DNA from 3 places in the Streptomyces sp. NPDC001157 genome. Region 2 is predicted to be linked to each of the others. Evidence: predicted binding sites of a transcription regulator. Region 2 holds the regulator's gene; each other region holds the start of a gene.
What was found. The regulator HrcA, encoded in region 2, represses chaperone genes, less so after heat shock. The targets are predictions, from matches to a motif close to TTNGCACTCNGNNNNNCNGAGTGCNAA.
Positions count from the first base shown of each region.

Region 1: groL (chaperonin GroEL) is a predicted target of HrcA. The motif match lies at 2,626-2,652, and genes of this name have one in related genera.
Region 3: groES (co-chaperone GroES) is a predicted target of HrcA. The motif match lies at 2,064-2,090, and genes of this name have one in related genera.

Region 1 is NZ_JBSFJW010000008.1:334,834-342,879, forward strand. It holds gene ACWDAG_RS18305 (NADH:flavin oxidoreductase) at 1-657, opposite strand, end outside; gene groL (chaperonin GroEL) at 876-2,498, opposite strand; gene ACWDAG_RS18315 (cold-shock protein) at 2,870-3,076, opposite strand; gene ACWDAG_RS18320 (MoaD/ThiS family protein) at 3,528-3,803, opposite strand; gene thrC (threonine synthase) at 3,917-5,203, opposite strand; SAM riboswitch class I at 5,222-5,378, opposite strand; gene ACWDAG_RS18330 (glucosyl-3-phosphoglycerate synthase) at 5,537-6,481, shown strand; gene ACWDAG_RS18335 (alpha,alpha-trehalose-phosphate synthase (UDP-forming)) at 6,577-7,968, shown strand.
Region 2 is NZ_JBSFJW010000016.1:24,603-35,858, forward strand. It holds gene ACWDAG_RS25925 (VOC family protein) at 1-281, opposite strand, end outside; gene ACWDAG_RS25930 (16S rRNA (uracil(1498)-N(3))-methyltransferase) at 301-1,053, opposite strand; gene ACWDAG_RS25935 (nitronate monooxygenase) at 1,050-2,126, opposite strand; gene dnaJ (molecular chaperone DnaJ) at 2,331-3,467, opposite strand; gene hrcA (heat-inducible transcriptional repressor HrcA) at 3,468-4,484, opposite strand; gene ACWDAG_RS25950 (MBL fold metallo-hydrolase) at 4,636-5,364, shown strand; gene ACWDAG_RS25955 (DUF3097 domain-containing protein) at 5,399-6,214, shown strand; gene ACWDAG_RS25960 (Uma2 family endonuclease) at 6,192-6,758, opposite strand; gene hemW (radical SAM family heme chaperone HemW) at 6,885-8,117, opposite strand; gene ACWDAG_RS25970 (SpoIIE family protein phosphatase) at 8,149-10,128, opposite strand; gene ACWDAG_RS25975 (HAMP domain-containing protein) at 10,231-11,256, shown strand, end outside.
Region 3 is NZ_JBSFJW010000015.1:179,506-190,761, forward strand. It holds gene groL (chaperonin GroEL) at 1-1,479, opposite strand, end outside; gene groES (co-chaperone GroES) at 1,609-1,917, opposite strand; gene ACWDAG_RS25765 (polysaccharide deacetylase family protein) at 2,298-3,230, opposite strand; gene ACWDAG_RS25770 (class I SAM-dependent methyltransferase) at 3,320-4,483, shown strand; gene ACWDAG_RS25775 (RNA polymerase sigma factor) at 4,484-5,758, opposite strand; gene ACWDAG_RS25780 (YciI family protein) at 5,803-6,159, opposite strand; gene ACWDAG_RS25785 (FG-GAP and VCBS repeat-containing protein) at 6,296-7,711, opposite strand; gene ACWDAG_RS25790 (LCP family protein) at 7,818-8,780, opposite strand; gene ACWDAG_RS25795 (endo-1,4-beta-xylanase) at 8,936-10,285, opposite strand; gene ACWDAG_RS25800 (LacI family DNA-binding transcriptional regulator) at 10,397-11,256, opposite strand, start outside.

The DNA of each region.
Region 1 (8,046 bases), on a different contig from region 2:
GGCCTCCCGCACGGCCGCCACGATCTCCGCCGCGAACTTCGTACGGGCCACGGGGTCGCCGCCGTAAGCGTCCGTACGGCGGTTGGTGCCGACCCACAGGAACTGGTCGAGCAGGTAGCCGTGCGCGCCGTGCAGTTCGACTCCGTCGAAGCCGATGCGCTCGGCGGCGACCGCGGACTCGACGAACGCGCCGATGACGGCGTCGATGTCGGCCTGGGTCATCGGGGTGGCGTCCTCGACGCCGGTGACGCGCAGACCGGAGGGGCCGTGCGAGGGGGCATCCGGGTAGGGGGCGTCGCCCTGGTTGCGGACCGTGCCTATGTGCCACAGCTGCGGAACGATCGTGCCGCCCGCCGCGTGCACCGCCTCGGCGACCTTCTGCCAGCCCGCGAGCTGCTCCTCGCCGTGGAACCGGGGGACGCGGTCGCTCTGGCCGGCCGACTCGTGGCCGACGTAGGTGCCCTCGGTGACGATCAGCCCGACGCCGGCGGCGGCCCGCCGGGCGTAGTACGACACCACGTCCTCGCCGGGGATGCCGCCCGGGGAGAACATGCGCGTCATGGGCGCCATGACGATGCGGTTGGGGACGGTCAGTCCGTTGATCGCGGTGGGGCGGGAAAGGATCTCGGCGGCGCGGGATGTGGCGGGGGCGGTCACGTGGGGTACTCCTCGTGGGCTGAGTTAACCGAGCGGTATGTGCGCACGCATGGTTGCACTGCCTTAAACAATCGCCTATGCGCCGTCTCACATTCCCGGGCGGACGGCGGCACCCGCGTGACCCCGGACACACCGAAGGGCGGCACCCCCTGCCGGAGCAGGAAGTGCCGCCCTCCGTAAGGACGTTGACCAACCGGAGGCCGAAGCCCCGAGGCGGATCAGAAGTCCATGTCACCGCCCGGCATACCGCCACCGGCAGGCGCGGCGGCCTTCTCCGGCTTGTCGGCGATGACGGCCTCGGTGGTGAGGAAGAGCGCGGCGATGGAGGCGGCGTTCTGCAGGGCAGAGCGCGTGACCTTCGCCGGGTCGATGATGCCTTCCTTGACCAGGTCGACGTACTCGCCGGTCGCGGCGTTGAGGCCGTGACCCGGGGTGAGGTTGCGGACCTTCTCCACCACGACGCCGCCCTCGAGGCCGGCGTTGACCGCGATCTGCTTCAGCGGGGCCTCGAGCGCGATGCGCACGGCGTTGGCGCCGGTCGCCTCGTCACCCTCCAGGTCCAGCTTCTCGAAGACCGAGGAGGCCTGGATGAGCGCGACGCCACCACCGGCGACGATGCCCTCCTCGACGGCGGCCTTCGCGTTGCGGACGGCGTCCTCGATGCGGTGCTTGCGCTCCTTGAGCTCCACCTCGGTGGCGGCACCGGCCTTGATGACCGCGACACCGCCGGCGAGCTTCGCCAGGCGCTCCTGCAGCTTCTCGCGGTCGTAGTCCGAGTCGCTGTTCTCGATCTCGGCGCGGATCTGGTTGACCCGGCCCTGCACCTGCTCCGTGGAGCCGGCGCCGTCGACGATGGTGGTCTCGTCCTTGGTGATGACCACCTTGCGGGCGCGGCCCAGCAGGTCGAGGGAGGTGTTCTCGAGCTTGAGACCGACCTCCTCGGAGATGACCTCGCCACCGGTGAGGATGGCGATGTCGTTCAGCATCGCCTTGCGGCGGTCGCCGAAGCCCGGGGCCTTGACCGCGACGGACTTGAAGGTGCCGCGGATCTTGTTGACGACCAGGGTCGACAGGGCCTCGCCCTCGACGTCCTCGGCGATGATCAGCAGCGGCTTGCCCGACTGCATGACCTTCTCCAGGAGCGGGAGCAGGTCCTTGACGGAAGCGATCTTGGAGTTGGCGATCAGGATGTACGGGTCGTCGAGCGACGCCTCCATCCGCTCCATGTCGGTGGCGAAGTACGCCGAGATGTAGCCCTTGTCGAAGCGCATACCCTCGGTGAGCTCCAGCTCCAGACCGAAGGTCTGGGACTCCTCGACGGTGATGACGCCTTCCTTGCCGACCTTGTCCATCGCCTCGGCGATGAGCTCGCCGATCTGGGTGTCGGCGGCGGAGATGGAGGCCGTCGAAGCGATCTGCTCCTTGGTCTCGACATCCTTCGCCTGCTCAAGGAGGGCACCGGAGACGGCCTCGACGGCCTTCTCGATACCGCGCTTGAGGGCCATCGGGTTGGCACCGGCGGCTACGTTGCGCAGGCCTTCCTTGACGAGGGCCTGGGCGAGAACGGTCGCGGTGGTCGTACCGTCACCGGCGACGTCGTCCGTCTTCTTGGCGACTTCCTTGACCAGCTCGGCGCCGATCTTCTCGTACGGGTCCTCGAGCTCGATCTCCTTGGCGATGGAGACACCATCGTTGGTGATCGTGGGGGCGCCCCACTTCTTCTCGAGGACGACGTTGCGGCCCTTGGGGCCGAGCGTCACCTTCACGGCGTCCGCGAGCTGGTTCATGCCGCGCTCGAGGCCGCGCCGCGCCTCCTCGTCGAACGCGATGATCTTGGCCATGTGAAGTGGTCCCTCCAGGACTGGGGGTGATTCCTTCGGACCGCGCCCGCGCCCGCGACGGACGGCTCGCACACCTCGTGGGTTCCTTCCCCACCCGGCCTGCGGGCCTCACCGACCCGGTCCTTCGTTGTCACTCTCACCTTCAGAGTGCTAACGCCAATGATTAGCACTCGCCCCCGTCGAGTGCAAGGTGCGCCCGCGGAGCGGGCTCGTTGAGGGGCGGTGGTCGAGCGACGGGCGGGCGCAGGCGGCTCTCGGGTACCGGGTGGGCCCGCCCAGGCCCCCGGACATGCCGAAGGGCCCGCCCCGTGAGGTGCGGACCCTTCGATCAAGAACAGAAGAACGTCGCTGCAGTTAACCCGGCGCGTGCTTCAGCTGGTCGCCAGACGGACCATGTCCGCCTGCGGCCCCTTCTGGCCCTGCGAGATCTCGAAATCGACCCGCTGACCCTCTTCCAGGGTGCGGTAGCCGTCCATCTGAATCGCACTGTAGTGGACGAAAACATCCGCACCACCGTCGACCGCGATGAAGCCGTACCCCTTCTCCGCGTTGAACCACTTGACGGTGCCCTGAGCCATGCCTAACTCCCCTATTACTGGCCCTTGCACAGATCCACACTTCGCGGATCCGGGTCAGACCTCACCCCCCACGGTTGGGGGCGTGCGCCGGAACGCGTCGACCGCGGCTGAATGTATCTGTCCAACTGCCGTCTGCAACAGGTCAATCGGACGAGAATTCCGGGCACGACCGGTCGGGAATTTACGGAGAATTCGCCTGAATTCAGGGCAAGTCGGGCCCCATAAATGGAGCATAAGACGCAAAAAACCTGCACACTTTGGCTACTTCTCGCTGCCGGAGAAGCAAGAACTCATATGCACGCGGCAAGCGGAGTCGAGCAGGTTCCCCAACTGTACCGCGCTCAACCATGCAGAATTGCCCCCTCCGCTTCTCTCGCGGAGGGGGCAATTCGATGAACTCTCGGTAATCAGCGTTACCGAAGGTAATAATCGGTCGTCCGACCTGTTTCGCTCAGCCTCCGGCCACGGCCGGAATGATCGAGACGCCCGCCCCGTCCGGAGTCGCCGTCTCCAGCCCCTGCTCGAACCGCACGTCGTCGTCGTTCACGTACACATTGACGAACCGGCGAAGCTTGCCCTGGTCGTCGAGAACGCGGGCGGCGATCCCGGTGTGGTTCTTCTCCAGATCGGCGATGACCTCGCCGAGGGTGCCGCCTTCGGCGGTGACCTCGGCCTGCCCGCCGGTGTAGGTGCGCAGGATGGTAGGGATACGAACGTTGACGCTCACGGTGAAACCTCCGGTCAGGGTGTGGCTTTCAAGGGGCTCGGGGCTGTGTCGATTTGCGGCTCCGCCGCGGGGCGCGACCAGCCCCCACCGGCCCGCAGACGAACAACTACCTGCTAGGCGAGCCCCGCCTCACGGAACGACTCAAGGCTCGGCCGAATCGTCGCGGTGAGCCCGGTGCCGGCCACCGCATCCAGCGTCTTCAGACCGTCACCGGTGTTCAGGACGACCGTCGTCAGGGTCGGGTCGAGGACACCGTTCTCGATCAGCTTGCGCGTCACGCCCACGGTCACGCCACCGGCGGTCTCCGCGAAGATCCCCTCGGTCCTGGCGAGCAGCCGAATGGCATCGACGATCTGCTCGTCGTTGACATCCTCCACCGCACCCCCGGTGCGCCGGGCAATGTCGAGCACATACGGCCCGTCCGCCGGGTTGCCGATGGCCAGCGACTTGGCGATCGTGTTCGGCTTCTGCGGCCGTACGACGTCGTGCCCCGCCTTGTACGCGACGGAAACAGGGCTGCACCCCTCGGCCTGCGCGCCGAAGATCTTGTACGGCTTGTCCTCGACGAGCCCGAGCTTGATCAGCTCCTGCAGACCCTTGTCGATCTTCGTGAGCTGGGAGCCGGAGGCGATCGGCACGACCAGCTGGTCCGGCAGCTGCCAGCCGAGCTGCTCGCAGATCTCGTACGCCAGGGTCTTGGAGCCCTCCGCGTAGTACGGCCGCAGGTTGACGTTGACGAAGCCCCAGCCCTCGCCGGCCGGGTCGCCGATCAGCTCGGAGCAGAAGCGGTTCACGTCGTCGTAGTTGCCGTCGATGCCGACGAGCTCGCCGCCGTAGACCGCGGCCATGACGACCTTGCCCTGCTCCAGGTCGTGCGGGATGAACACGCAGGACCGGAAGCCGGCGCGGGCGGCCGCGGCACCCACCGCACCGGCCAGGTTGCCGGTGGACGAGCAGGACAGGGTGGTGAAGCCGAAGGCGCGGGCGGCCTCGATGGCCTGGGCGACGACTCGGTCCTTGAAGGAGTGCGTCGGGTTGCCGGAGTCGTCCTTGACGTACAGACCGCCGGTCACGCCCAGCTCGCGGGCGAGGTTGTCGGCCCTGACGAGCTTGGTCCAGCCGGGGTTGATGTTCGGCTTGTCGGCCACGTCCGCCGGGACGGGCAGCAGGGGCGCGTAACGCCAGATGTTCGCGGGACCCGCCTCGATCTGCTTGCGGAGCTCCTCGGTGTCGTAGGCCGAGAAGTCGTAGGCGATCTCCAGCGGGCCGAAACACTCCTCGCAGGCGAAGACCGGGCCGAGGGGTACCCGGTGACCGCACTCGCGGCAGGAGAGCGCCGCGGCGGGACCGAGGTCGACGGTCGTGGGGTCGGTGGTGCTTGCAACAGTCTGCGCAGCCATGTGAGGCGAGGCCCTTTCTCCTCATCTTCCTCACGACGCATCTCGCCGTGAGACGGATTTGGCACCTTCCCTAGCCGGGAGCCTCGCGGAACGATCGGCATCGATCGGTACGAGACCGGCTGGAGGGTTGCCGGGGCTTCATCGGGCCGTATCCCTCTGCCCCTCTGGATGAGCGGTATGCGGTTGTAAACGCCGGACGAGCCCCGACATGCGATGGTCACCAGCGTTGTTCAAGACTGTAACCGAAGGCCAGGACAGTTGAGATAGTCGTCCGAACCGCGAGATGGATCACACGTTCCACGCTCGCCGAGAGAACGCAGAGGAGCCGCCTACGTGCTGGAAGAAGTCGAGCGCTGGCTGAGCACCCGCTCCTGGTCCCTGACCGATCGCCCTCTCCACAGGATCCTCGCCGCCAAACAGCGGTCGGGACAGTCGGTCAGCGTCGTGCTGCCCGCACTCAACGAGGAGGAGACGGTCGGCGAGATCGTCGCGATCATCCGTCACGACCTCATGCAGCAGGTTCCGCTCGTCGACGAGATCGTCGTCGTCGACTCCGGGTCCACCGACCGCACGTCCGAGGTCGCCGCGGCGGCCGGGGCCAGGGTCGTCCACCGTGACGACATCCTGCCCCGCATCCCGACCGTCCCCGGCAAGGGCGAGGTGCTGTGGCGCTCGCTCCTCGTCACCGACGGGGACATCGTCTGCTTCATCGATGCCGACCTGAAGGAGTTCTCCTCCGACTTCGTCTCCGGGATCGTCGGCCCGCTGCTCACCGACCCGGGGATCGACCTCGTCAAGGGCATGTACGACCGCCCGCTGGGCGGCGCCCAGGGCCAGGGCGGCCGGGTCACCGAGCTGATGGCACGCCCACTGCTGAACATGCACTGGCCGCAGCTGGCCGGCTTCGTGCAGCCGCTCGGCGGCGAGTACGCGGCCCGGCGCAGCCTGCTGGAACAGCTGCCGTTCCCCGTCGGGTACGGCGTCGAGCTGGGCATGCTGGTCGACGCCCTGCACCTGGTGGGCCTCGACGCGCTCGCCCAGGTGGACGTCGGGGTGCGCAAGCACCGCCACCAGGACGGGCAGGCGCTGGGCCGGATGTCCGCCGCGATCTACCGCACCGCACAGCTGAGGCTGGCCCGCGGCCATCTCATCCGTCCCTCCCTCACCCAGTTCGAACGGGGCGAGGACGGCTTCGAGCCGCGCACCTACTCCGTGGACACGGAGGAGCGGCCGCCGATGGTGGAGATCGCGGAGTACGCGTCGCGCAAGGTCGCCTGAGGCGGCGCGTTACGCGGTGCGGGCGGTGTATACGGTCCACCCGCAGAGCCCAGCCGTACGTTTGAGCGTTTCCGGGCCGGGCTAGGTTGAGGCGTATGGCTTCCACGCACTCCGCTGGTCATCAGGTGCTGGTCGCGTCCAATCGCGGCCCGGTCTCGTACGAAGTGCAGGAGGACGGCTCGCTGGCCGCCAGGCGCGGCGGCGGCGGGCTGGTCTCCGGCCTGTCCGCGATCGGGCCCGACGCGGACGCCCTGTGGGTGTGCTCGGCGCTGTCCGACGGCGACCGCGAGGCGGTACGGCGCGGGGTCGGCGAGGACGGTGTGCGGATGCTGGACATCCCGGCCGGTGTGCACGCCGACGCGTACAACGGCATCGCGAACTCCGTGCTGTGGTTCGTGCATCACATGCTGTACCAGACGCCGCTTGAGCCGGTCTTCGACGCGGAGTTCCGGCGGCAGTGGGCGTCGTACGAGACCTACAACCGCGCCTTCGCCGAGGCACTCGCCCAGGAGGCGGCCGAGGGCGCGGCGGTGCTGGTGCAGGACTACCACCTGTGTCTGGTGCCGGGGATGCTGCGGGAGGTGCGGCCGGACCTCAGGATCGGACACTTCTCGCACACTCCGTGGGCGCCGGTGGACTACTTCCGGATGCTGCCGGACGACATCGCCGAGCAGCTGCTGCGCGGCATGCTGGGCGCCGACCGGCTGGGCTTTCTGACCCGGCGCTGGGCGGACGCGTTCACTGCCTGCTGTACGGCGGTGGTGGGCGGCCTCGGGGACACGGAGATCGGCGTGCACGGCCTCGGCGCGGACGCGGACTTCCTGCGCAAGCGCTCGCACGAGACCGATGTGGCCGAGCGCATGGCCGCGCTGCGGGAGGAGATCGGCGCCGGCCGCAAAACGGTCGTACGGGTCGACCGCACCGAGCTGTCGAAGAACATCGTGCGCGGGCTGCTGGCGTACCGGCAGCTGCTGGAGGACCGCCCCGAGTGGCGGGAGCGGGTCGTGCACGTCGCGTTCGCCTACCCCTCCCGGCAGGACCTCGCCGTCTACCGCGACTACACGGCCGAGGTGCAGCGGGTGGCGGATGAGATCAACTCCCGCTTCGGGACGCCGGGTTGGACACCGGTCGTGCTGCACGTCAAGGACGACTTCGCGCGCTCGCTGGCCGCCTACCGGCTGGCCGACGTGGCCCTCGTCAACCCGATCCGGGACGGCATGAACCTGGTCGCGAAGGAGGTGCCGGTCGTCTCCGACGAGGGGTGCGTACTGGTGCTGTCGCGGGAGGCGGGGGCGTACGAGGAGCTGGCGGAGGATGCGCTGACGGTGAATCCGTACGACGTGATCGCTACGGCGGATGCGCTGCACGCCGCGTTGTGCCTGCCGGCGGCTGAGCGGGCCGAGCGCAGCAAGCGGCTCGCTGCTGCGGCTACGGCGTTGCCGCCGGCCCAGTGGTTCCTTGATCAGCTGGAGGCTTTGCGGGGGTGAGGTCTGGGGGCTGCCAACCACGGACAGGGCATCATCGCGGCGGTCGCCCTGCTGGCCGGCGGGGCGAGCGCGGCCGAA
Region 2 (11,256 bases):
GCGCCCCGGGTGGCGATCTCCTCGCAGTAGGTGTCGAGATCGTCGACGCGCAGCACCACAAGGGAGCGATGACCCGTTGCCGTGTCGCCCAGTTCGTCCAGTACCTCGGCCATCATCGAACGGTCCTGGAGGGCGATGCCCGCCGAGCCCGTGGCCGGGCTGAACTTCTCGTACGGGCCCGCGGTCGCGCCCGACTGCGGCTTGAGGCCGAGGACCTCGGCGTAGAAGCGGTAGCAGGCGGCGAAGTCGCTGACGAGGAGCCGGACTTGGGCGAGTTCCATGGTGTTCCCCTGTGATCGTTCAGGACCAGCGGCCGGTGCGGCCCAGGAGCAGGGCGGTCGCCGCGGTGCCGGCGGTCGATGTGCGCAGCACGCTACGCCCGAGCCGGTACGCCTTCGCTCCCGCCTCCGAGAAGAGCGCCAACTCCTGTTCGGACACGCCCCCTTCGGGGCCCACGACCAGCACGATCTCGCCCGCGGAGGGAAGCTCGGCGGTCGCCAGCGGCTCACTGGCGTAGTCGCGGTCCTCGTGCAGTACGGCGGCGAAGTCGGCTTTGGCGAGAAGTGCGGCAACCTGCTTGGTCGTTGCCGCGTCCGCGACCTCGGGGAAGCGCAGCCGACGGGACTGCTTGCCGGCCTCGCGGGCGGTGGCCCGCCACTTGGCGAGGGCCTTCAGTCCCCTCTCGCCCTTCCACTGGGTGATGCAGCGGGCCGCCGACCACGGCACGATCGCGTCGACGCCGGTCTCGGTCATCGTCTCGACGGCCAACTCGCCCCGGTCCCCCTTGGGCAGGGCCTGGACGACGGTGATACGGGGGCTGGGCTCGGGTTCGACCGGGAACTCGAAGGGCTCGACGAACAGCCGGTCCTTGCCCTCCGTCCGCACGACCACACCGGCGGCACCGCGCCCCAGACCGTCCGTCAGCACCACGTCCTCGCCGGGCTGCAGCCGCCGTACGGACACCGCGTGCCGCCCCTCGGGACCGTCCAGTTCGACGATCGAGCCGGGCCCGACGCCCGCCAGCGACTCGACCACGAACACCGGCGCGGTCATCGCAGGTCCCCTTTGTCCGACAACGCTGTCCTGGCCGCGTCGATCTCGGCGGCGAGGACCTCCACCAGCTGCCCGGCCGGGAGTTCGCGTGCCATGCGGTGCCCCTGCCCCGCCCACAGCGCCATGCCCTGCGCGTCGCCGGACGCGGCGGCCTTCTTGCGCAGGGGCGAGGTGAGGTGGTGGACCTCCGGGTAGGCGGCGGGGGCGTACGGGCCGTGCTCGCGCAGGAAGCGGTTGACCAGGCCGCGGGCCGGGCGCCCGGAGAACGCCCGGGTCAGCTCCGTGCGCACGAACAGCGGGTTGGTGAGCGCCTGCTTGTGAACGGCGTTAGCGCCGGACTCCGGGGTGGCGAGGAACGCCGTGCCGAGCTGGGCGGCGCTCGCGCCCGCCGCCAGCACCGCGGCGATCTGACCGCCGCGCATGATGCCGCCGGCGGCGACGATCGGGATGCTCACGGTCTCGCGGACCTGGGCGACGAGCGAGAGCAGCCCGATGCCGGTGCCGTCCGCCTCGGGGTTGTCCCGGTGGGTTCCCTGGTGACCGCCGGCCTCCACGCCCTGCACGATCACCGCGTCGGCGCCCGCCCGCTCCACGGCGAGGGCTTCCTCGGGGGTGGTCGCGGTGACCAGTGTGAAGGTGCCGGCCCGGCGGAGGGAGTCGAGGATCTCGCGGCTCGGGACCCCGAAGTGGAAGGAGACCACCGGCACGGGGTTGTCGAGCAGCACGGCGAGCTTGGAGTCGTAGGCGTCGTCGCGACCGCTGTCCGGATCGCCCAGTTCGGTCTCGTACCAGGCGGCCTCCCCGGCCAGCTGGTGGGCGTAGATCTCCACGGCGCCGGGGTCGGCGTACTCGGGCTGCGGCATGAAGAGGTTCACGCCGAAGGGGCGGTTCGTGATCCCCCGGAGCTGCTTGATCTCCTGGTACATGCCGTCGGCCGTCTTGTACCCGGCGGCGAGAAACCCGAGCCCCCCGGCCTCGCACACGGCGGCGGCCAGATGCGGCACGGAGACACCGCCCGCCATGGGGGCCTGCACGATCGGATGAGGGAAGAGATCGGTCAGTGCGGAGGACATGACGGCATGTTGTCACGTCCTCCGAACAAGTCCGAATCGGCCCATCCCCTTGGCACGTGCCTGCACTTTCAGCCCGTCCGGCGTTTGAGGACGAGGCCGTTCAGGCCGAAAGCGGGGGTCTGGGGGCGCAGCCCCCAGGGACGGGAAGGGTGACGGGAAGGGTAAGGGCGGCGGGGGCGAAAGCAGCCGCCCGCAGCCACCCCGTCAGCGGCCGTTGAACGCATCCTTGAGTCGCGAGAACAACCCCTGCTGCCCCGGCTGGAACTGCCCCGTCGGCCGCTCCTCACCCCGCAGCTTCGCCAGCTCCCGCAGCAGCCGCTCCTGCTCCGGGTCCAGCTTGGTCGGGGTCTGGACCTCGACGTGGACGATGAGGTCGCCGCGCCCCCCGCCGCGCAGATGCGTGACGCCCCGCCCGTGCAGCGGGATCGACTGGCCGGACTGGGTGCCGGGCCGGATGTCGACCTCCTCCATGCCGTCCAGCGTCTCCAGCGGCACCTTGGTGCCGAGGGACGCGGCCGTCATCGGGATGGTGACCGTGCAGTGCAGGTCGTCGCCGCGCCGCTGGAAGGTCGGGTGCGGCAGCTCGTGGATCTCGACGTACAGGTCACCGGCGGGACCGCCGCCGGGGCCGACCTCGCCCTCACCCGCGAGCTGGATGCGGGTGCCGTTGTCGACACCGGCCGGGATCTTGACCGTGAGGGTACGGCGGGACCGTACGCGACCGTCACCGGCGCACTCCGGGCACGGCGTCGGAACGACCGTCCCGAAGCCCTGGCACTGCGGGCAGGGCCGCGAGGTCATGACCTGGCCCAGGAAGGACCGCGTCACCTGCGACACCTCACCGCGGCCGCGGCACATGTCACACGTCTGAGCGGTCGTACCGGGCGCCGCGCCCTCACCGTTGCAGGTGGAGCAGACGATCGCCGTGTCGACCTGGATGTCCTTCGTGGTGCCGAAGGCCGCCTCGTCGAGCTCGATCTCCAGCCGGATCATCGCGTCCTGGCCCCGGCGCGTACGCGAACGCGGTCCGCGCTGCGACGCCGTACCGAAGAACGCGTCCATGATGTCCGAGAAGTTCCCGAAGCCACCCGCGCCGAAGCCGCCCGCGCCACCGCCGCCCGCCTGCGAGAGCGGGTCGCCGCCGAGGTCGTAGACCTGCTTCTTCTGCGGGTCGGAGAGCACCTCGTAGGCGGCGTTGATCTCCTTGAACCGCTCCTGGGTCTTCGGATCCGGGTTGACGTCCGGGTGCAGCTCGCGCGCGAGCCGCCGGAAGGCCTTCTTGATCTCTTCCTGCGACGCGTCGCGGCGCACGCCGAGAACGGCGTAGTAGTCCGTGGCCACTTACGACTCCGCCAGGATCTGTCCGACGTACCGTGCCACTGCGCGTACCGCTCCCATCGTTCCCGGGTAATCCATGCGGGTCGGTCCGACCACGCCGAGCTTGGCGACTGCCTCGCCGCCCGAACCGTAGCCGACCGACACCACGGAAGTGGAGTTGAGTCCCTCATAGGCGTTCTCGTGCCCGATGCGCACCGTCATGCCCGAATCCCCCGCCTCGCCAAGCAACTTGAGGAGCACGACCTGCTCCTCAAGCGCCTCCAGGACGGGGCGGATGGTGAGGGGGAAGTCATGTCCGAAACGGGTCAGATTGGCGGTGCCGCCGATCATCAGCCGTTCCTCGTTCTCCTCGACCAGTGTCTCCAGAAGTGTGGAGAGCACTGTCGAGACCGTACCCCGGTCCTCGACGTCGAAGCCTTCGGGCAGGTCTTCCACGAGCCGGGGGACGTCGGCGAAGCGGCGGCCCGCGACCCTGCTGTTGAGCCGCGCCCGCAGATCCGCGAGCGAGGCCTCCCCGAACGGCGCCGGGCAGTCGACCATGCGCTGCTCGACCCGCCCGGTGTCGGTGATCAGCACGAGCATCACGCGCGCGGGGGCGAGCGAGAGCAGCTCCACGTGCCGCACGGTGGACCGGGTCAGCGACGGGTACTGGACAACCGCCACCTGTCGCGTGAGCTGGGCGAGCAGCCGAACCGTCCGCGCCACCACGTCGTCGAGATCCACGGCGCCGTCCAGGAAGTTCTGGATGGCCCGCTTCTCGGGTGCGGACATCGGCTTGACGCCCGCGAGCTTGTCGACGAACAGCCGGTAGCCCTTGTCGGTGGGGATGCGCCCGGCGCTGGTGTGCGGCTGGGCGATGAACCCCTCGTCCTCCAGGGCCGCCATGTCGTTGCGTACGGTCGCCGGGGACACTCCGAGGTTGTGCCGCTCGGTCAGGGCCTTCGAGCCCACCGGCTCCTCGGTGCCGACGTAGTCCTGGACGATGGCGCGCAGCACCTGGAGCCGTCGTTCACTCAGCATCTAGCGCACACCTCCAGAAGTCGTCCCCTCGGCGCTCGCCTGGCACTCTGTCCGTCCGAGTGCCAGCCGTTACCGGCCAGTGTACGGCGGTGGGGTACACCCGGGGCAAGGTCGGCCCCCGTTGAACGGGGCGTACCGCTAGCGTCGCCGTATGACGGTGACTTGGGAAGAGCTGGGGTGGGAGCGGCTGGCGGCCGGTGTCGGCCGGTGCCGTCTGCCCCGCTGGGACTGCACGGCAGGGCTGGTCGTCGGGGAGGGCACGGCGCTCTTGATCGACGCGGGATCGAGCCTCGTCGAGGGCGCACGGTTGCGTACCGAGGCGCAGGAGCTCGCCGGTCACCGTGTGACTCATCTCGCGCTCACGCATCCCCATTTCGACCATGTCTTCGGGGCGGCGGTGTTCGCGGGCGCGGAGGTGTACGGCGCGGTGGGCGTGGACACGGTGTTCGAGGCCCGGCACGCGCGCGAGGAGCTGCGTGCGGACGCGGTGGGCAACGGGCTGGAGGCGCGGGTGGCGGAGGAGGCGGTCGACGCCCTGGTCCCGCCCCGGCACCACGTCTCCGGCGAGTGGACGCTCGACCTGGGCGGCGGCCGACAGGTGCTGCTGGCGAACGTGGGCCCTGGCCACACGGCCCACGATCTCGTGATCCTGGTCCCCGGCTCCCCGGAGATCGTCTACTGCGGCGACCTGGTGGAGGAGTCCGGCGAACCGCAGGCCGGTCCCGACGCCGTACCGGCACACTGGCCGGCCGCCCTCGACCGACTTCTGGACCTGGGCGGGGAGGACGCACTGTATGTACCCGGTCACGGAGCGGTGGTGGACGCGGGGTTCGTGCGGAGACAGCGGGACGAGCTGGCGGCACGTTTCGGCGTGTCGTAGCCGCTGACCGGCCGCTTCTCCTATCGTCACTCGAATGCGCCAGTACTCCGCCGACCTGACCCCGCCGTGGAAGAAGCCCAAGCCCGTGCCGGAGGTACCGGCGGAACCGGGTCTGGTGGTCGAGGAGCCGGGCACCGGTTTCTGCGGCGCGGTGATCCGCTGCGAGGCGGGCACGGTGACCCTGGAGGACCGCTTCGGCAAGCACCGGGTGTTCCCGATGGAGCCGCGGGGGTTCCTGCTGGAGGGGCGGGTGGTGACGCTCGTACGCCCGTCCGGCGCGGCTCCTGTACGGCCCGCTCGTACGGCATCCGGTTCGGTGGCCGTCCCCGGCGCACGCGCGCGTGTCGCTCGCGCCGGCCGTATCTACGTGGAGGGCCGCCACGACGCCGAGCTGGTCGAGAAGGTCTGGGGTGACGACCTGCGCATCGAGGGCGTGGTCGTGGAGTACCTGGAGGGTGTCGACGACCTGCCGTCGATCGTGGCTGAGTTCGCGCCGGGGCCGGATGCGCGGCTCGGGGTGCTGGTGGACCACCTCGTGCCGGGTACGAAGGAGTGGCGGATCGCGGAGGCGGTGACGAGCGAGCACGCGCTGGTGGTGGGCCACCCGTACATCGACATCTGGGAGGCGGTGAAACCGTCGTCGCTGGGGATCGCCGAGTGGCCGCGGGTGCCGCACGGGCAGGACTGGAAGACGGGGGTGTGCCGGGCGCTGGGGTGGCCGTCGGAGAACACCGGGGCGGTGTGGCAGGCGATCCTGAAGCGGGTGGGGTCCTACAAGGATCTGGAGCCGGAGCTGCTGGGGCGGGTGGAGGAGCTGATCGACTTCGTCACGGTCGGTGGTGGGGCTTGACGCCCTTGTAGGTGCCGAACTCGGTGGTGTCCAGTTCGATGCCAAGCGGTTTCAGCGGCACCGGCGCGCCGAAGGTGGTTACCCGCTGCAACTGGTAGTCGGCTTGCTCGCCCGTGCCTGTCGGCTCGGTGAGCAGCACACATTGCCCCATGATCGGGTCGATGATCAAGTAGACGGGCATGCCGCCCGCAGCGTAGATCGAACGCTTGACGACGTAATCACGCTCGACGCTCGTCTTGGACACAACCTCGACGACCATGCTGATGACCTTGGACGGCATGAGCTGCCCTTCACGCGGTCCGACGCCCCTCTCCACCAGTACGAGGTCGGGCAAAGGCTCGCTGGTCTCCTGCAGGATGGCGACGGCCTGCGTCTGCAGCCTCCTCCAGTCCCGGCGCGGGAACTGGTCGAGAACCGCCTCGACGATGTCGTTGTGCACCACGTCCGGCGCCGCCATCATCACGATTTCCCCCCGGAGGAGCTCGGCCTTGTATCCCTCGGGAACCTCGAGGTTCTCGAAGAACTCCACGACATCGGTGGTCATCGGTCGGTCGTCCACAGCGGTCACTCCGCAGCCCTCCGGTTTCTGCCACCGTCAGTTACGGCAGCAGCCTACGAACCAGGTTAGGGACCGAACCGACGTTCCGCACCGATTCACCCGCCAGGGTGATCAGTCCACCAAGTCCCTGACCACCGCATCCGCCAGCAACCGCCCCCGCAGCGTCAGCACTGCCCGCCCCTCCTCGTACGGCCCAGTCTCCAGGAGCCCCTCCCCCAGCGCCCGGCGGGAGGCCTTAAGCCCCTCCTCCCTCAGCAAGGACAGCGGCACCCCCTCCCGCAACCGCAGCTCCAGCAGGATCCGCTCCACCCTGCGGTCCTCCTCCGCCAGGAGCTCCCGGCCAGCGCCCGGCGACCGTCCCTCCGCCAGCGCCGCCGCGTACGCCCCCGGGTGCTTCACGTTCCACCACCGCACCCCGCCCACGTGCGAGTGGGCGCCGGGGCCCGCGCCCCACCAGTCGGCGCCCCGCCAGTACAGCTCGTTGTGCAGGCAGCGGCCCGCCTCCGACGTGGCCCAGTTGGAGACCTCGTACCAGTCGAAGCCTGCCGCCGACATCACCTCGTCCGCGATCAGATAGCGGTCCGCGTGGACGTCGTCGTCCGTCATCGGGACCTCGCCCCGGCGGATGCGACGCGCCAGCTGCGTGCCCTCCTCGACGATCAGTGCGTACGCCGACACGTGGTCGGGCCCGGCACCCAGCGCCGCCTCCAGCGAGGCCCGCCAGTCGTCGTCCGACTCGCCCGGGGTGCCGTAGATCAGGTCCAGGTTCACGTGCTCGAAGCCGGCCGCCCGGGCCTCCGCCACGCACGCCTCCGGCCGCCCCGGCGTGTGCGTCCGGTCCAGCACCCGCAGCACATGCTGCTTCGCGCTCTGCATGCCGAAGGAGACACGGTTGAAGCCTCCCTCCCGGAGCGCGGCCAGATACGCCGGATCCACCGACTCCGGGTTCGCCTCCGTCGTCACCTCCGCGTCCGCCGCGAGACCGAACTCGTCCCGGATCGCCCCCAGCATCCGTACGAGATCACCGGCGGCCAGCAGCGTCGGCGTACCGCCGCCCACGAAGACCGTGCGGACCTCGCGGGGGTCGTCGCCCAGGACCTTCCGCGCCAGGCGGATCTCGTCGATCAGGGTGTCCGCGTAGTTGTCGCGGGAGGCGAGGACGCCGCCCGTACCGCGCAGCTCGGTGGCGGTGTAGGTGTTGAAGTCGCAGTAGCCGCAGCGAGTCGCGCAGTACGGGACGTGCAGATAGAAGCCGAGGGGGCGGTCGGGGGCCCCGGCGAGTGCGGATGCGGGGAGGGCGCCGTCGGCGGGGACCGGCTCGCCGTCGGGGAGTGCGGAAGGCATGCCTTCCATTGTCCAGCACCGTACGAACTGCTCACTCCGCCTGCAGCACCAGCAGCGCGAGGTCGTCCTCCGGCGGGCGCCCGCCGAACTCGTGGACCAGCCTGCGGATGCGTTCCGCGATCAGCTCGGCGCTCAGGCCCGCGCACCCGGAGAGCGCGGCTGCGAGGCCGTCTGCGTCGTCGAACATGTCGGAGCCGGAGCGGCGCTCCGTCACACCGTCCGTGACGCACAGGAGGCTGTCGCCGGTGCGGAGCTCGAAGGTTTCGCTGGTGTACGTCGCGTCCTCGACGACGCCGAGGAGGGTCTGCGGACGGGCTGCCGTACGGACGCTTCCGTCGGGGCCGAGGAGCAGCGGCAGCGGGTGGCCGGCGGAGGCGAGGGTGCAGCGGACGCCACCGTCGAAGGGGGTCAGCTCGCCGTAGAGGAGGGAGAGGAAGCGGGTCTGCGGGCCGTCGCCGGGGGCGGGCGGCCGTACCAGGGCCCGGGCGGCGGCGTCCGCTGCCTCCGTCGCGTCGTCGAGGAGGAGGCGGTTGAGGCGGTCGAGGACGTCGGCGACACGGTAGCCCTCGCGTGCGAGCAGGCGCAGCCAGGGGCGGGCCAGGCCGATGACCACGGCGGCCTCGGGGCCCTTGCCCTGGACGTCGCCGACGGCGAAGCACCAGCGGCCGTCGCCGGCCGGGAAGAGGTCGTAGAAGTCGCCGCTGGGGCCGCCCTTGTCGCACGGTTCGTAGACGAGGGCGCTGCGCACCCCGGGGATCTCGGCGACGGCGGCGGGCAGCAGGCCGCGCTGCAGGACCTGGCTGATGGTGGCCTGGCGGGCGTACTGGCGGGCCGCGCCGATGGCGAGTGCCACCCGGCGGCTGAGGTCCTCGACGAGCCCGGTGACCTCGTCGGGGAAGCGCAGCAGCCCGGCGCGTCCGATGACGAGCGTGCCGAGCGGGCGGCCGCCCGCGATCAGGCGGTAGGCGAGCGCCGCGCCGTGCTCGTCCCGCACGTCGAGCGCCTCGCCCGGCCAGGGGTACACGACCGGCCCGGACTTCCCCCAGTCCCGGCTGCGCTCCCCCGGTGGGACGCTGATCGCCTCGGGCGGATGCGGCGGGTCCTTCTCCAGGGCGCGGCGCAGCTCCTCGATGCGGTTCTCGCTGCAGTGCCAGACGCGGGCCAGGCGGGGCCCGGCGCCCCCGGTGCCGTCGACCCAGCCGCCGCGGCCCATGGCCTCGTCCTCCAGCCACACCGCGCACCAGTCGGCGAGCCGCGGCACGATCAGCTGTCCGGCGAGCGCGGCGACCAGGTTCTCGTCGAGCTGCCCGGCCAGCAGATCGGAGGCCTCGGCGAGGAAGGACAGGGCGCCGCGGTGCAGCCAGTCCCGGTCGCGCTCGGCTCGCTGCGGGTCGGGCGCCAGTATCTCGGCGGCGCGCAGCCCTCGTTCCAGTGCCTGGCGGCCGGCGTGCGCCTGCGGCTCGGCAGCGGTCGGGCTCCGTTCAGCGGGCAGTCGCGCCCACACCGTCTTGGTGCCCCGACGGAAGGTGACCCCCCAGGATTCGGCGAGCGTGGCGACCAGACGCAGTCCGCGGCCGTACTCCGGTGTCCCGTACGGCACTTCGGCCGTCTCGTAGGGGCCCTCGGCGTCCGAGTCGCGAGGCGCCCGGGAGGGGTGATGGTCGGAGACCTCCACCACGAGCCCGCCCGGCGCCTCCTCCATACGGCACTCCACCTCGACCTCGGTGCCCGCGTGCACGACGGCGTTGGTGACGAGTTCGCTGACGACGAGCACGGCGTCGTCGGCGAGCCGGTCGGTGAGGTGTTCGGCACCGGGGAGCCGGGCCTCGGCCCAGTCGGCGAGCGCGGCGCGTACGAGGGCGCGGGCGGAACCCGGCGCGAGGGGGCTGCCGGGCAGCGTCGTGTACGCCTGCGCACGCGGGTCCACCCTCCCGTGCGCGGTCGCGTGCAGGTGTGCAGGCGCATCGCAAGCGCAGGAAGCGGTCTCCCGTTGCGTCGGAATGGCCCCCATGGACAGCTCCCCGAGCGGTTCGGACGAATACGCCTCAGTCGATGCCGACAGAGTGACAGACTGGCCTCGCCCATAAGCGCCGAGTTACCGAAGTGGGCCGCCATGAGTGAGAACAGTGCTACGCGTGTGCTCGAAGACGGTCAAAAACCGGAACAACTCCGAGCATCGGAGCTGCGTCCGCTGCTCGCCGCGATGACCGCCGCCCGGGACGGCGACTTCACGAAGGTTCCGGAGACGGGCCACGGGATGGTGGCCGAGCTGACGGCCGTGTTCAACCAGATCATGGACCGCAACACGCACTTCAACGGGGAAGTGCAGCGCGTGAAGCGGGAGTTGGTACGGCACGGGCGGCTCGACGAGCGGGTCTCGGCGAGCCCCGGGCAGGGCGCCTGGACCTCCCGGGTCAACGATGTGAACCAGCTGCTCGACGCCCTGGTGGCCCCGGCGGCGAACGCGACGCGGGTGCTCGACGCGGTGGCGGGCGGCGATCTGACCCAGCGGGTCGACCTGCACGACGGCAACCGGCAGCTGCGCGGTGATCTGCGGCGGCTGGGCCGGGCCGTGAACAAGATGGTCGACCAGCTCTCCCTGTTCACCGGCGAGGTGACCCGGGTCGCGCGCGAGGTGGGCACCGAAGGACGGCTCGGCGGACGGGCCAAGGTGACGGGTCTGTCCGGCAGTTGGCGGGATGTGACCGAGGCCGTCAACACGATGGCGTCCCGGCTGACCGCCCAGGTGCGTGACATCGCACTGGTGACCACGGCGGTGGCCCGCGGCGACCTGACCCGCACGGTCACGGTCGAGGCGACCGGTGAGCTGCTCGAACTGAAGCTGACCGTGAACACGATGGTCGACCAGCTGTCCGCCTTCGCCGACGAGGTGACCCGCGTGGCCCGCGAGGTCGGCACCGAGGGCCAGCTGGGCGGGCGGGCCCAGGTGCGGGGTGTCAGCGGGGTCTGGAAGGACCTCACCGACAACGTCAACTTCATGGCGTCGAACCTGACTTCGCAGGTCCGCAACATCGCCCAGGTGACCACGGCCGTCGCCAACGGCGACCTGAGCCAGAAGATCACGGTCGACGCGCAGGGCGAGATCCTGGAACTGAAGTCGACCATCAACACGATGGTG
Region 3 (11,256 bases), on a different contig from region 2:
GACGCCGGCCTTGACCAGGTCGCCGTACTCGCCGGTGGCGGCGTTGAAGCCCTGGCCCTTCTCGAGCTCGGCGACCTTGGAGGTGATGACGTAGCCCTCCAGGCCGGCGTTCTCGGCGATCCAGCGCAGCGGCTCGACGACCGCGCGGCGGACGACGGCGACACCGGTGGCCTCGTCGCCGGTCTTGCCGAGGGAGCCCTCGAGCACCTTGGCGGCGTGGACCAGCGCGGAACCACCACCGGAGACGATGCCCTCCTCGACCGCGGCGCGGGTCGCGGAGATGGCGTCCTCCAGACGGTGCTTCTTCTCCTTCAGCTCCACCTCGGTGGCGGCGCCGACCTTGATCACGCACACGCCGCCGGCCAGCTTCGCGAGGCGCTCCTGGAGCTTCTCGCGGTCCCAGTCGGAGTCCGTGTTCTCGATCTCGGCCTTGATCTGGGCGACGCGGCCCACGACGTCCTCGGAGTTGCCGGCGCCGTCGACGAGGGTCGTGTCGTCCTTGGTGACCGTGACGCGGCGGGCGGAGCCGAGCACGTCCAGGCCGACCTGGTCGAGCTTGAGGCCGACCTCCTCGGAGATGACGGTGGCACCGGTGAGGATCGCCATGTCCTGCAGCATCGCCTTGCGGCGGTCGCCGAAGCCCGGGGCCTTCACCGCGACGGCGTTGAAGGTGCCGCGGATCTTGTTGACGACCAGGGTGGAGAGGGCCTCGCCCTCGACGTCCTCGGCGATGATCAGCAGCGGCTTGGAGGAGTTGGTCTGGATGACCTTCTCCAGCAGCGGCAGCAGGTCGGCGATCGAGGCGATCTTGCCCTGGTTGATCAGGATGTACGGGTCCTCGAGGACGGCCTCCATGCGCTCCTGGTCCGTCACGAAGTACGGCGACAGGTAGCCCTTGTCGAAGGCCATGCCCTCGGTGAAGTCCAGCTCCAGACCGAAGGTGTTGGACTCCTCGACGGTGATGACACCGTCCTTGCCGACCTTGTCCATCGCCTCGGCGATGAGCTCGCCGACCTGCTGGTCCTGCGCGGACAGCGCGGCCACGGCGGCGATGTCGGACTTCTCGTCGATCGGGCGGGCGGTGGCGAGGAGGTCCTCGGACACGGCCGCCACGGCCGCGTCGATGCCCTTCTTCAGCAGCGCCGGGGAGGCGCCCGCGGCGACGTTCTTCAGACCCTCGCGCACCAGCGCCTGGGCGAGCACGGTGGCGGTGGTGGTGCCGTCACCAGCGATGTCGTTGGTCTTGGTCGCCACCTCCTTCACCAGCTGCGCGCCGAGGTTCTCGTACGGGTCCTCGACCTCGACCTCACGGGCGATGGTGACGCCGTCGTTGGTGATGGTGGGCGCGCCGAACTTCTTGTCGATGACGACGTTGCGGCCCTTGGGGCCGATCGTCACCTTGACCGTGTCGGCCAGCTTGTTGACGCCGCGCTCGAGGGCGCGACGGGCGTCCTCGTCGAACTTCAGGATCTTCGCCATGACAGCGGGAGCCCTCTCGGAAATCTGTGGGTGAAAAAGGCACTGCGCCCCGGGCGCCCGGCTTCTTATGTGGTCGCGGGGGCCAGGGGCGCAGCGTCAAGCAATGTGCTTCTCGAGGAAGCGGGTGAACTACTTCTCGATGATCGCGAGCACGTCGCGAGCCGAGAGGACGAGGTACTCCTCGCCGTTGTACTTCACCTCGGTGCCGCCGTACTTGCTGTACAGCACGATGTCGCCGGTCTTGACGTCGAGCGGCAGGCGCTCGCCGTTCTCGAAGCGGCCCGGGCCCACGGCCAGGACGACGCCCTCCTGGGGCTTCTCCTTGGCGGTGTCCGGGATGACCAGGCCAGAGGCCGTGGTCTGCTCGGCGTCCAGCGGCTGGACCACGATGCGGTCCTCGAGCGGCTTGATGGCAACCTTGGAGCTGGCGGTCGTCACGATCCGACCTCCCCCTTCGGAGATCTCACGGGGTTAACTGTCTGAGGTGGCGACCAGGTGGATCCGTCGTCGCGGGTGCCGGACCTGCCCGTCGCGTAGTTGGCACTCTCCAGTGGGGAGTGCCAGAGCCGAGACTATGACCGTGATTAGCACTCGGTCAAGCGGACTGCTAATGCCTGCGGCGCGTCGGCGGGGTTTTCGGTCGGCCGGGGGGCTGTGAACGTCCTGGGGGCTGCCGCCCCCAGGCCCCCGCTATCGGCCTGAACGGCCTCGTCCTCAAACTCCCCCGCTCTCGGCTTCGCTCGAGCGGGGGGACTTCCATGACGGGCTGGGGTTGCCGCCCGGGGCTTCGAATGTCCCGGCCGCCAGGTCCCTCGGGCTCACAGGTAGTCCTCCAGGCGGGCCACCGCGTAGCCGTCGGCCGTGACCCTGTTCAGGAAGCGGCGCATGTCGTCGACCATCGTGCCGTTCCACTCGTCACGGCCGCGGAAGTGGGTGAGGACGATGTCGCCGGGGTGCAGGTCCCGGTCGTCCTCGCGGTACTCCCAGTGGTCGACGAAGACCTCCTCGTCCCAGATGGGCGCGTACTTGATGCCGCAGGACCTGGCGGCGCGCAGGGTGTCCTGGTTGTAGTTGCCGAAGGGTGGGCGGAAGACGGTCGGGGCCTTGCCGAACTGCCTCTTCATGATCGCCTGCATGCCGCAGATCTCGTGCTTCTGCTCCCGGTACGACAGCGCCGGAAGGTACGGGTGGGTGAGGGTGTGGTTGTTGAGGGTCACCCCCTCGGACTGCATCCGGCGGAAGTAGGCGTAGTCGTCCTTGATCAGGAAGTCGCTGAGGAAGGCCGAGTACGGGATCTTCAGGTCGCTCATCATCCGCAGGAACGCCGGGTCCTTCTCGGCTCCGTCGTCGATGGTCAGGAAGACGACCTTCTGCCTGGTGGGGACGGTCGTGAAGACGGGCGGGAGCCTCAGCTCCTCCTGGTCGTCCACCTCGAAGCCCCTGCGGGCCTTGATCCTCGGCTTCTTCACGGGTGGGGGCGGAGCCGTCAGCGGGACCCTCGCCAGGTCCCAGTGGCGCGCCGCGGCAGCGCGGGCGATGTACGCGCTGCGCAGCTTCGTGGCGTACGAGTCGAGGGCGCGGGCCGGGGGCGCATGCAGGGGCTGCTCCTGGCCGGGGGCCGGGCGCACCGGCGGGCCGCCGAACTGTGCACAGCCCGAGGCGATGGCCGCGACGGCGAGCACGGCGATGCCACCGCGGAGCCATGTCACCCCATAAGCGCGATTCTTATCGTTTTGTACTACTGCTCGCATGGTGCCGGATCATCGCAGGCCACTGCCCGGATCCCGGTCCGCCACGCGGCCGGAGGCGCACCGTCCACCGACTGGCCCACAATGGGCCGGTGAACGACCTCGCTGACCTGCTCACCCCCGAAGGCCGCGCCCTCCTCGACGAGGTGCGCGGCACGGCCCCTGCGGACGAGCTCGCCGTCGCCACCCGGCTGCGCCGCGAACACCCCGCCGAGCTGGTGTCGGCGGCCCTCGGACAGGCGCGGCTGCGGCAGCGGGCGGCGGCCAAGTTCGGCGCCGAGGACGCGGAGCGGATGTTCTTCACGCCGAACGGGGTGGAGCAGTCGACACGGGCGAGCGTCGCCACCTATCGGGCCGAGCGGCTGAAGGCGCTGGGCGTCACCTCTCTCGCCGACCTGTGCTGCGGGATCGGCGGCGATGCCATCGCGCTGGCGCGGGCCGGGATCCGGGTGCTGGCCGTGGACCGGGATCCGGCGACCGCGGCCGTGGCGCGCGCCAACGCCGACGCGCTCGGGCTCGCCGAGCTGATCGAGGTGCGGGAGGCGGACGTCACGGAGGTGGACACGTCCGGCTACGACGCCGTGTTCGTCGACCCCGCCCGGCGCGGCGGGCGGGGTCGCATCTTCGACCCGGAGGCCTACTCGCCGCCCCTGTCGTGGGCGGTCGGGGCCGCCCGCAAGGCGTCCCGCGCCGCCGCGCTGAAGGTCGCACCCGGCATTCCGCACGAGGCCGTGCCCGCCGACGCCGAGGCCGAGTGGATCTCGGACGGCGGGGATGTGAAAGAGGCCGTGCTGTGGTTCGGGACGGAGCCGGAGGCGGTGCGGGCGACTCTGCTCCCGGGGCCGCGCACGCTGCTGGGGAAGGGGCTGCCGGACCCTCAAGTCCGGCCAGTCGGACGGTACTTGTACGAGCCCGACGGCGCCGTCATCCGTGCCCATCTGGTCGCCGAGGTGGCCGAGCAGTTGGACGGCGGGCTGGTCGACGCGACCATCGCGTACATCACCGCCGACGAGTTGCGGCCGACGCCGTATGCGAACTCGTACGAGATCACCGATCAACTCCCCTTCAACGTGAAGAAGTTGAAGGCGCTGCTGCGGGAGCGTGGGGTCGGGACGCTGACCGTGAAGAAGCGGGGGTCGGCCGTCGAGCCGGAGGAGCTGCGGAGGAAAGTGAAGCCGCAGGGGCCGGGCTCGGCCACCGTGTTCCTGACCCGTGTGGCGGGAGCGCCGACCATGCTCCTCGGGCGTCCCGCCTGATCAGGACGGATCCGCCGCACGGCGCAGCAGCAGCTCCCGCTCCCGTTCGTTGCGCGCCAGCCCCGCCGCCCGTACGAACTCCTCGCGCGCCTCGGCCGTGCGCCCGAGCCGTGCCAGCAGGTCGCCGCGGACGCTGGGCAGCAAGTGGTAGTCGCGCAGGGCGGGTTCGGCGGCGAGGGCGTCGACGATCGCCAGTCCCTGCGCCGGGCCTTCGGCCATCGACACGGCGACGGCGCGGTTGAGTTCGACGACCGGGGACGGGGCGCGGGCGGCGAGCAGGCCGTACAGGGTGGCGATGCTCGTCCAGTCGGTCTCCTCGTACGTGTAGGCGTGCGCGTGGCAGGCGGCGATGGCGGCCTGGAGGGCGTACGGGCCCGGCGCCCCCACGGCGGTGGCCTCGGCGCGGTGGAGGGCTGTGATGCCGCGGGCGATGAGCATGCGGTTCCAGCGGCGGCGGTTCTGGTCCTTGAGGAGGACGGGTTCGCCGTCCGGGCCGGTGCGGGCGGCCGCGCGGGACGTCTGGAACTCCAGGAGGGAGGTCAGGGCGTGCACCTCGGGCTCCTTGGGCATCAGGGACGACAGCACGCGCGCCAGGCGCAGCGCGTCCTCGCAGAGCGCGGGGCGCAGCCAGTCGTCGCCGGCCGTGGCGGCGTAACCCTCGTTGAAGATCAGGTAGATGACGTCCAGGACGGAGCCGAGCCGGGCCTCGCGTTCCGGGCCGTAGGGCACCTCGAAGGCGACGTTCCTGGTGGCGAGGGTCTTCTTGGCGCGGACGATGCGCTGGGCGACCGTCGGCTCGGGGGTGAGGAACGCGCGGGCGATCTCGGCCGTCGTCAGGCCGCCGAGGAGCCGGAGGGTGAGGGCGATGCGGGCCTCGGCGGACAGCACCGGGTGGCAGGCGGTGAAGACCAGGCGGAGCAGGTCGTCGTCGATGTCGTCGGGGTCGGCGGGTTCCTCGGGCGGGGCGGTGGTTTCGAGGGTGCGGCCGATCTCCTGCAGCTTGCGGGCGTAGTTCTCCCGGCGCCGGATCAGGTCCACGGCGCGGTGCCGGGCGGTGGCCATGAGCCAGGCGCCCGGTTTGTCGGGCACACCGTCGCGCGGCCACTGCTCCAGGGCGGCGACCAGGGCGTCCTGGGCAAGCTCCTCGGCGATGCCGACGTCGCGGACGAGGCGGGCGACGGCGGCGATGATGCGAGGGGATTCGAGACGGAAGACGGTCTCGATGGCGTGGCGGGGGTCGGCGGTGGCGTGCGGGGCGGTGGGCTGTGGTTCCACGGCCCACCATGCAACACCCCCGGCGCCCCCGGGCCAAGGATCGCTCAGCCTTCGGCGATCTCCCGCACCTCGCAGGTCACCGTCCAGAACTCCTCGTGCACCTTCAGGAACCGCTTGGTCCACTCCAGGGCCTCGGCCATGTCCTTGCACTGCATGATCGCGTAGCCGCCGATGACCTCTTTGGACTCGGTGAAGGGGCCGTCGGTCACGGAGATCTGCCCGTCCTCCCAGTGCACGCGGGTGCCCTGGGAGGACGGGGTCAGCCCGGCCGTGTCGAGCATGACTCCGGCCTTGGTGATCTCCTCGATCAGCTCGCCCATCCGCTGCATCAGCTCGGGGCTGGGGCCCTCCGCGGGCGCGGTCTTCTCGTCGATGTTCACGAGCGACAGGTAACGCGGCATGGTGACTCCTCGATCGCTACGGGGCCGGTCCGTTCCGGCCTCTCACCAGTGCGTCGATCGGGAGAGGCCGGGATCGACAGACCCCGCGGATTTCTTCGGAGATTTTTCCCGGCCCCTCACGTGTGGGCCTGACCTGCTACGACAGCGAGCTGCCGAACGACGCCCTCTCGACCGGTGCCCCGACCGTGCGGGGTCCGAAGGTGAACGCCGCGTCCGTCACGATGCCCGTCGGACGCGCCCGCAGCGACCAGACCGCCCCCTCACCGCTGTTCCCGCCTTCGACCTGGTTCTCGCGGGACGCCGCGGCCGCGAGGTCCGCGTAGCCGTTGTCGTTGATGTCGAGGAGGCTGACCGCGTCACCGAAGTTGTCGCCGGCCTCCGCGGCACCGGGAACGCCGTCGGTGTCCTGGCTGAAGCCCTGGGCGCCGGTGCCGGTCAGACCGTCGCGGCCGCCGTAGAGGACGTCGACCATGCCCGCCCCGTCCTTGTCGCCGAGCTTCTCGCCGGGCGCGCCCACGGCCACATCGGCGTAGCCGTCGCCGTTGACGTCACCGGCGGTCACCGCGTAGCCGAAGGCGTCCTCCTCCTCCTTGGCGCCGGGGACTCCTTCGGTGTCCTGGCTGTACGACTTCCAGGTCGACGACGGCTTCAGACCGGAGGCCGAGCCGAGGGCCACGGTGACTGTGGAGTCGTTCGGGACGCCCCGGACGATGTCGTCGAAGCCGTCGCCGTTGACATCGCCGAAGGCCACCTGGCCGCTGCCCTCGGGGGAGGCGGCAAACGTGAAGGCTCCTTGGGAGGCGCCTGCCAGGTAGAGCTGGGAGCCGATGCCGCCGTCACCGGTGTAGACGGTCAGCGCGAGGTCGTCGCGGCCGTCGCCGTTGACGTCTCCGGCGGCCGCGTACATCACGTCGAAGGGGTCCACCCTGGTCGAGCCGAAGTCCTGCGTGGCAGCCGGCTTCCCGGCCCGGGAGATCGGGCCCCGCCACACGGTGGCCTTGGTGCCGAGCGGGTCGTCGCCCGAGGCGCGGCCACCGCGGAACAGGACCAGGTCCTGCTTGCCGTCGCCGTCGAAGTCTCCTGCCTGGGTGGTCGCGGCCGGCACGGACACACCGCCGGACAGGCCGTTCTGGCCGCCCCAGACGACGACCGCGTCCCGGGTCGAGGAGGCCTGCCCGATGATCAGGTCGGTGCGCCCGTCGCCGTCCAGGTCCCCCGTGGACAGCTGGTAGCCGAAGTTCTCGCCCGCGGCGGGATCGCCCGGGATTCCGCTGGTGGAGCGGCTGATGACGGTGCGGTGGTCCTTGGTCAGTCCGTGCGGGCCGCCGTACATGACGGTGACGTAGCCCGCCCCCTGCTTGCCGTCAATGGTGGCGATCGGGGCGCCGACGGCGAGGTCCTTGTAGCCGTCGCCGTTGAAGTCGTCCTTGACGCTGTGGACGGACTGCGGTGCGGCCGCGGCGCTGCCCGCGAGGGCGGGGATCCCGCCGAGCGCGAGCACTCCGGCGATCAGCGGCACGGACCAAGCTTTGTACGAACGCGAGTTGGACATCGGTGTTCCCCCTGGTTACTGCAGTGTGGTCACCGCAACAGACACCCCTGGACGCCCGCTGGTTGCAGCAGTCGTCCAGTTTTTCGGTGGACACGTCAGCGAGAGTTCAGCGGAGCGACTCCCAGAGTTCGCTCGCCGCGGGCTCCTTCGCCACCACCCTGTTGGGGTCCGAGGGCGCGGTCACCACCGGCATCATCACCGTCCTCACCCGGTCCGCGGAAAGGCCCTTCAGGCTCTCGCCGAGGCCGACCAGCTCGCTCAGCGAGTCCAGGCCGGTGTCGGTGGTCAGGCTGCTGGTCACCGCCTCGGCCACCGTGTACAGCTTGGCGGGGTCGGTGAACAGGTTCGTCGCGGAGATCTGTTCCAGCAGCGCCTTCACCAGCTTCTGCTGCAGGCCGATGCGGCCGAGGTCGCTGCCGTCGCCCAGGCCGTGCCGGGTGCGGGCGAGGGCCAGGGCCTGCTTGCCGTTCAGGGTGTGGGTGCCCGCCTTCAGATGCAGATGGCTGTCGTCGTCATTGATGTCCTGATCGGTCGTCACCGTCACACCGCCCAGTGCGTTCACCAGCTTCGCGAAGCCCGAGAAGTCGATCTCGATGTAGTGGTCCATACGGACGTTGGTGATCGACTCGACGGTCTTCACGGCGCACACCGCGCCGCCCACCGAGTACGCGCTGTTGAACATCGAGTGGTACGCCACCGCCGTCGACCCGCCGGACTTCAGTGGGCAGGACGGACGGGTGACGAGCGTGTCGCGCGGGATGCTGACGACTGTGGCCTGCTTACGGCCCGCGTCGATGTGCACGACCATCGCCGTGTCGGAGCGGGCGCCGGAGCTGCTGCCCCCGCCCAGCGCCTTGTTCTCCTTGCCGCTGCGCGAGTCCGAGCCCAGCACCAGGATGTTCAGGGAGCCGGTCGGAAGGGGGGACGCGGACGGCGAGGGCGTGATCACCGCCTTCGCCGGGCGGTCGTCGCCGAGCGCCTGGTTGATGTCGACGCTCTTGATGTTGTTGTTGAGATGCCAGTACGCCCAGCCCGCCGCGCCCCCGCCCAGCACCAGCAGGCCCGCCATGGTGAGGCCGGCGATCTTCAGTACGGTCGACCGCCGGCCCCTGGGTCTGCCCGCGTCTGCCCTGTCGTCGTGTCCCGTCACGGGCAGGAACGTAAGTCCGAATTATTAGGGGATTGTTAGTGACGACGGCGTGAAACGGTTTTCTTCGGAAATTCTCACGCTCCGCCCAGCGTCACCGCCGGGATCGGATTGCTGCCGCTCCAGGACCCGTTGAACCCGAAACTCACCGAACCGCCGTCCGGCACCGAGCCGTTGTAGGAAGCGTTCGTGCACGTCACCGCCGTACCCGACTGACTGCAGGTGGCGTTCCAGGCCTGGGTGATCTGCTGGCCCGCGCCGAACGTCCAGTTCGCCTTCCAGGACGACAGCGAGGCGCCCGAGCAGGCGATCGTCACCTGGCCGGTGAACCCGGTGTTCCACTGGCTCGTCACGCTGTACGTCGCCGTGCAGGCACCGCTGGGCGGCGGGGTCGTCGTACCGCCGAGCGCCTCCGCGATCGCGTGGTACGCCGGTTTCGGCGCGTAGTCCTCGTCGTACGGCGTCGCCGCGCCGTAGCCGGGGAACGTGCTCGGCACCCAGGAGTCGGAGTCGGCGAAGCCCCAGACGGTGACGCCCGCGCACCGGGTGACCGCCACGCAGGCGTTCAGCACCGACTTGTAGTCGGCGGCCTGCTGGGCGAGCTTCGTGCTGTCCGCCGGGAGCGCCATGCGCACGTCCAGCTCGGTGATCGACACGTCGACGCCGAGGTCGGCGAAGCGCTGGATGTTCTGCTGCAACGAGGACGGCACCTGACCGAGGATCAGGTGCGCCTGCAGGCCGACGCCGTCGATCGGGACGCCCCGGCTCTTGAGGTCCTTCACCAGGTTGTACAGGGCGGTCGACTTCGCGCCCACGCCTTCGACGTTGTAGTCGTTGATGTACAGCTTGGCGGCCGGGTCGGCGGCGTGTGCCCAGGTCAAGGCGTTCGCGATGTAGTCGGCGCCGAGGCCGTTGTACCAGAGGGTGGAGCGGTAGGTGCCGTCCTCGTTGAAGGGCTCGTTGACCACGTCCCAGGCGGCGATCTTCCCCTTGTAGCGGCCGACCTCGGTGCTGAGGTGGTTCTGGAGGAGGCTGCTGAGCTGGGCGGAGGTCCAGGAGCCGTTGGTCAGCCAGCTGGGGTTCTGGTTGTGCCAGACCAGGGTGTGGCCGCGCACCTGCTGGTTGTGGGCCTGCGCGAAGGCGACGATCCGGTCGGCCTCCGTCCAGTCGAAGCTGCCCCGGGCGGGCTCGATCGAGCCCCACTTCATGGCGTTTCCGGGAGTCAGCGAGTTGAACTGCGCCCCGGCGAGGTCGCCGTACGTCCCGGTGAGCTTGGAGCCGGTCACCGCCGTGCCGATGACCTTGCCCTTGGCGGCGGCGAGGTCGCGCAGCGGGGTGTCGGCGGCGTGTGCCGCGGGCGCCGTGAACAGCAGCGCTGCGCCGGTGACGAGTGCCGCCAGGGTTGAGCCGGTTCTCAGAGATCTCATCGCGGCCGCCTCCGAAAGTTTCGGTCGTGTAACCGATTGGCTTCGGAGGAGTGTGGGGGCGCCCGCATCACCCGTCAATACATCAACTTCCGGCCACCCAGGACACGTACATCACGCAGGCGGCGGTGCCGTGCTGCTGCGCACCACCAGGCTGGTCGCCAGCTCCACCCGGGTCGCCGCGGGCGTCTGGTCCTCCCGCCCCAGGTCGAGGACGAGCCTGGCCGCCGCCTCCGCCATCTCCGTCAGCGGCTGCCGTACGGAGGTCAGCGGCGGCCCCACCCAGCGGGCGACGGGCAGATCGTCGAAGCCGACCACGCTCAGGTCCTCGGGGATGCGCAGGCCCAGTTCGCGCGCGGCCTCGTACAGCCCGAGCGCCTGGAGGTCGTTGAGGGCGAAGACGGCGGTGGGCCGGTCCGGGCGGCGCAGCAGCTGAAGGCCCTGCCGGTAGCCGGCCTCGTGGTGGAAGTCCCCGGTCGCGATCAGCGCCGGGTCGACCGGGAGGCCCGCGGTCTCCAGCGCGGCGCGGTAGCCGTCGACGCGGGCGCGGCTGCACATCATGCGGGACGGCCCCGTTATGGCACCGATGCGGGTGTGGCCGAGTTCGATCAGGTGCCGGGTGGCGGCGAGACCGCCCTGCCAGTTGGTCGCGCCGATCGAGGGGACGTCGACGCCGGGGTCACCGGCCGGGTCCATCACCACGAACGGGATGGACCGGCTGGTCATCAGCGCCCGCTGGGACTCGTCGAGCCCGGACAGCACCAGGATCACCCCGTGCGGGCGGCGGGCGGCGACCTGGTCCGCCCAGGTCCGCCCCGGTGTCAGCCGCCCGGCGCTCTCGCTCAGCACCACGCTGAGCCCCGCGTCCCGGGCCACGTTCTCCACGCCCCGGATGACCTCCATCGCCCACGCGCTCTCCAGCTCGTGGAAGACCAGGTCGATCAGCGGCGAGCGGCTCGCCTCGGCGCGCCTGC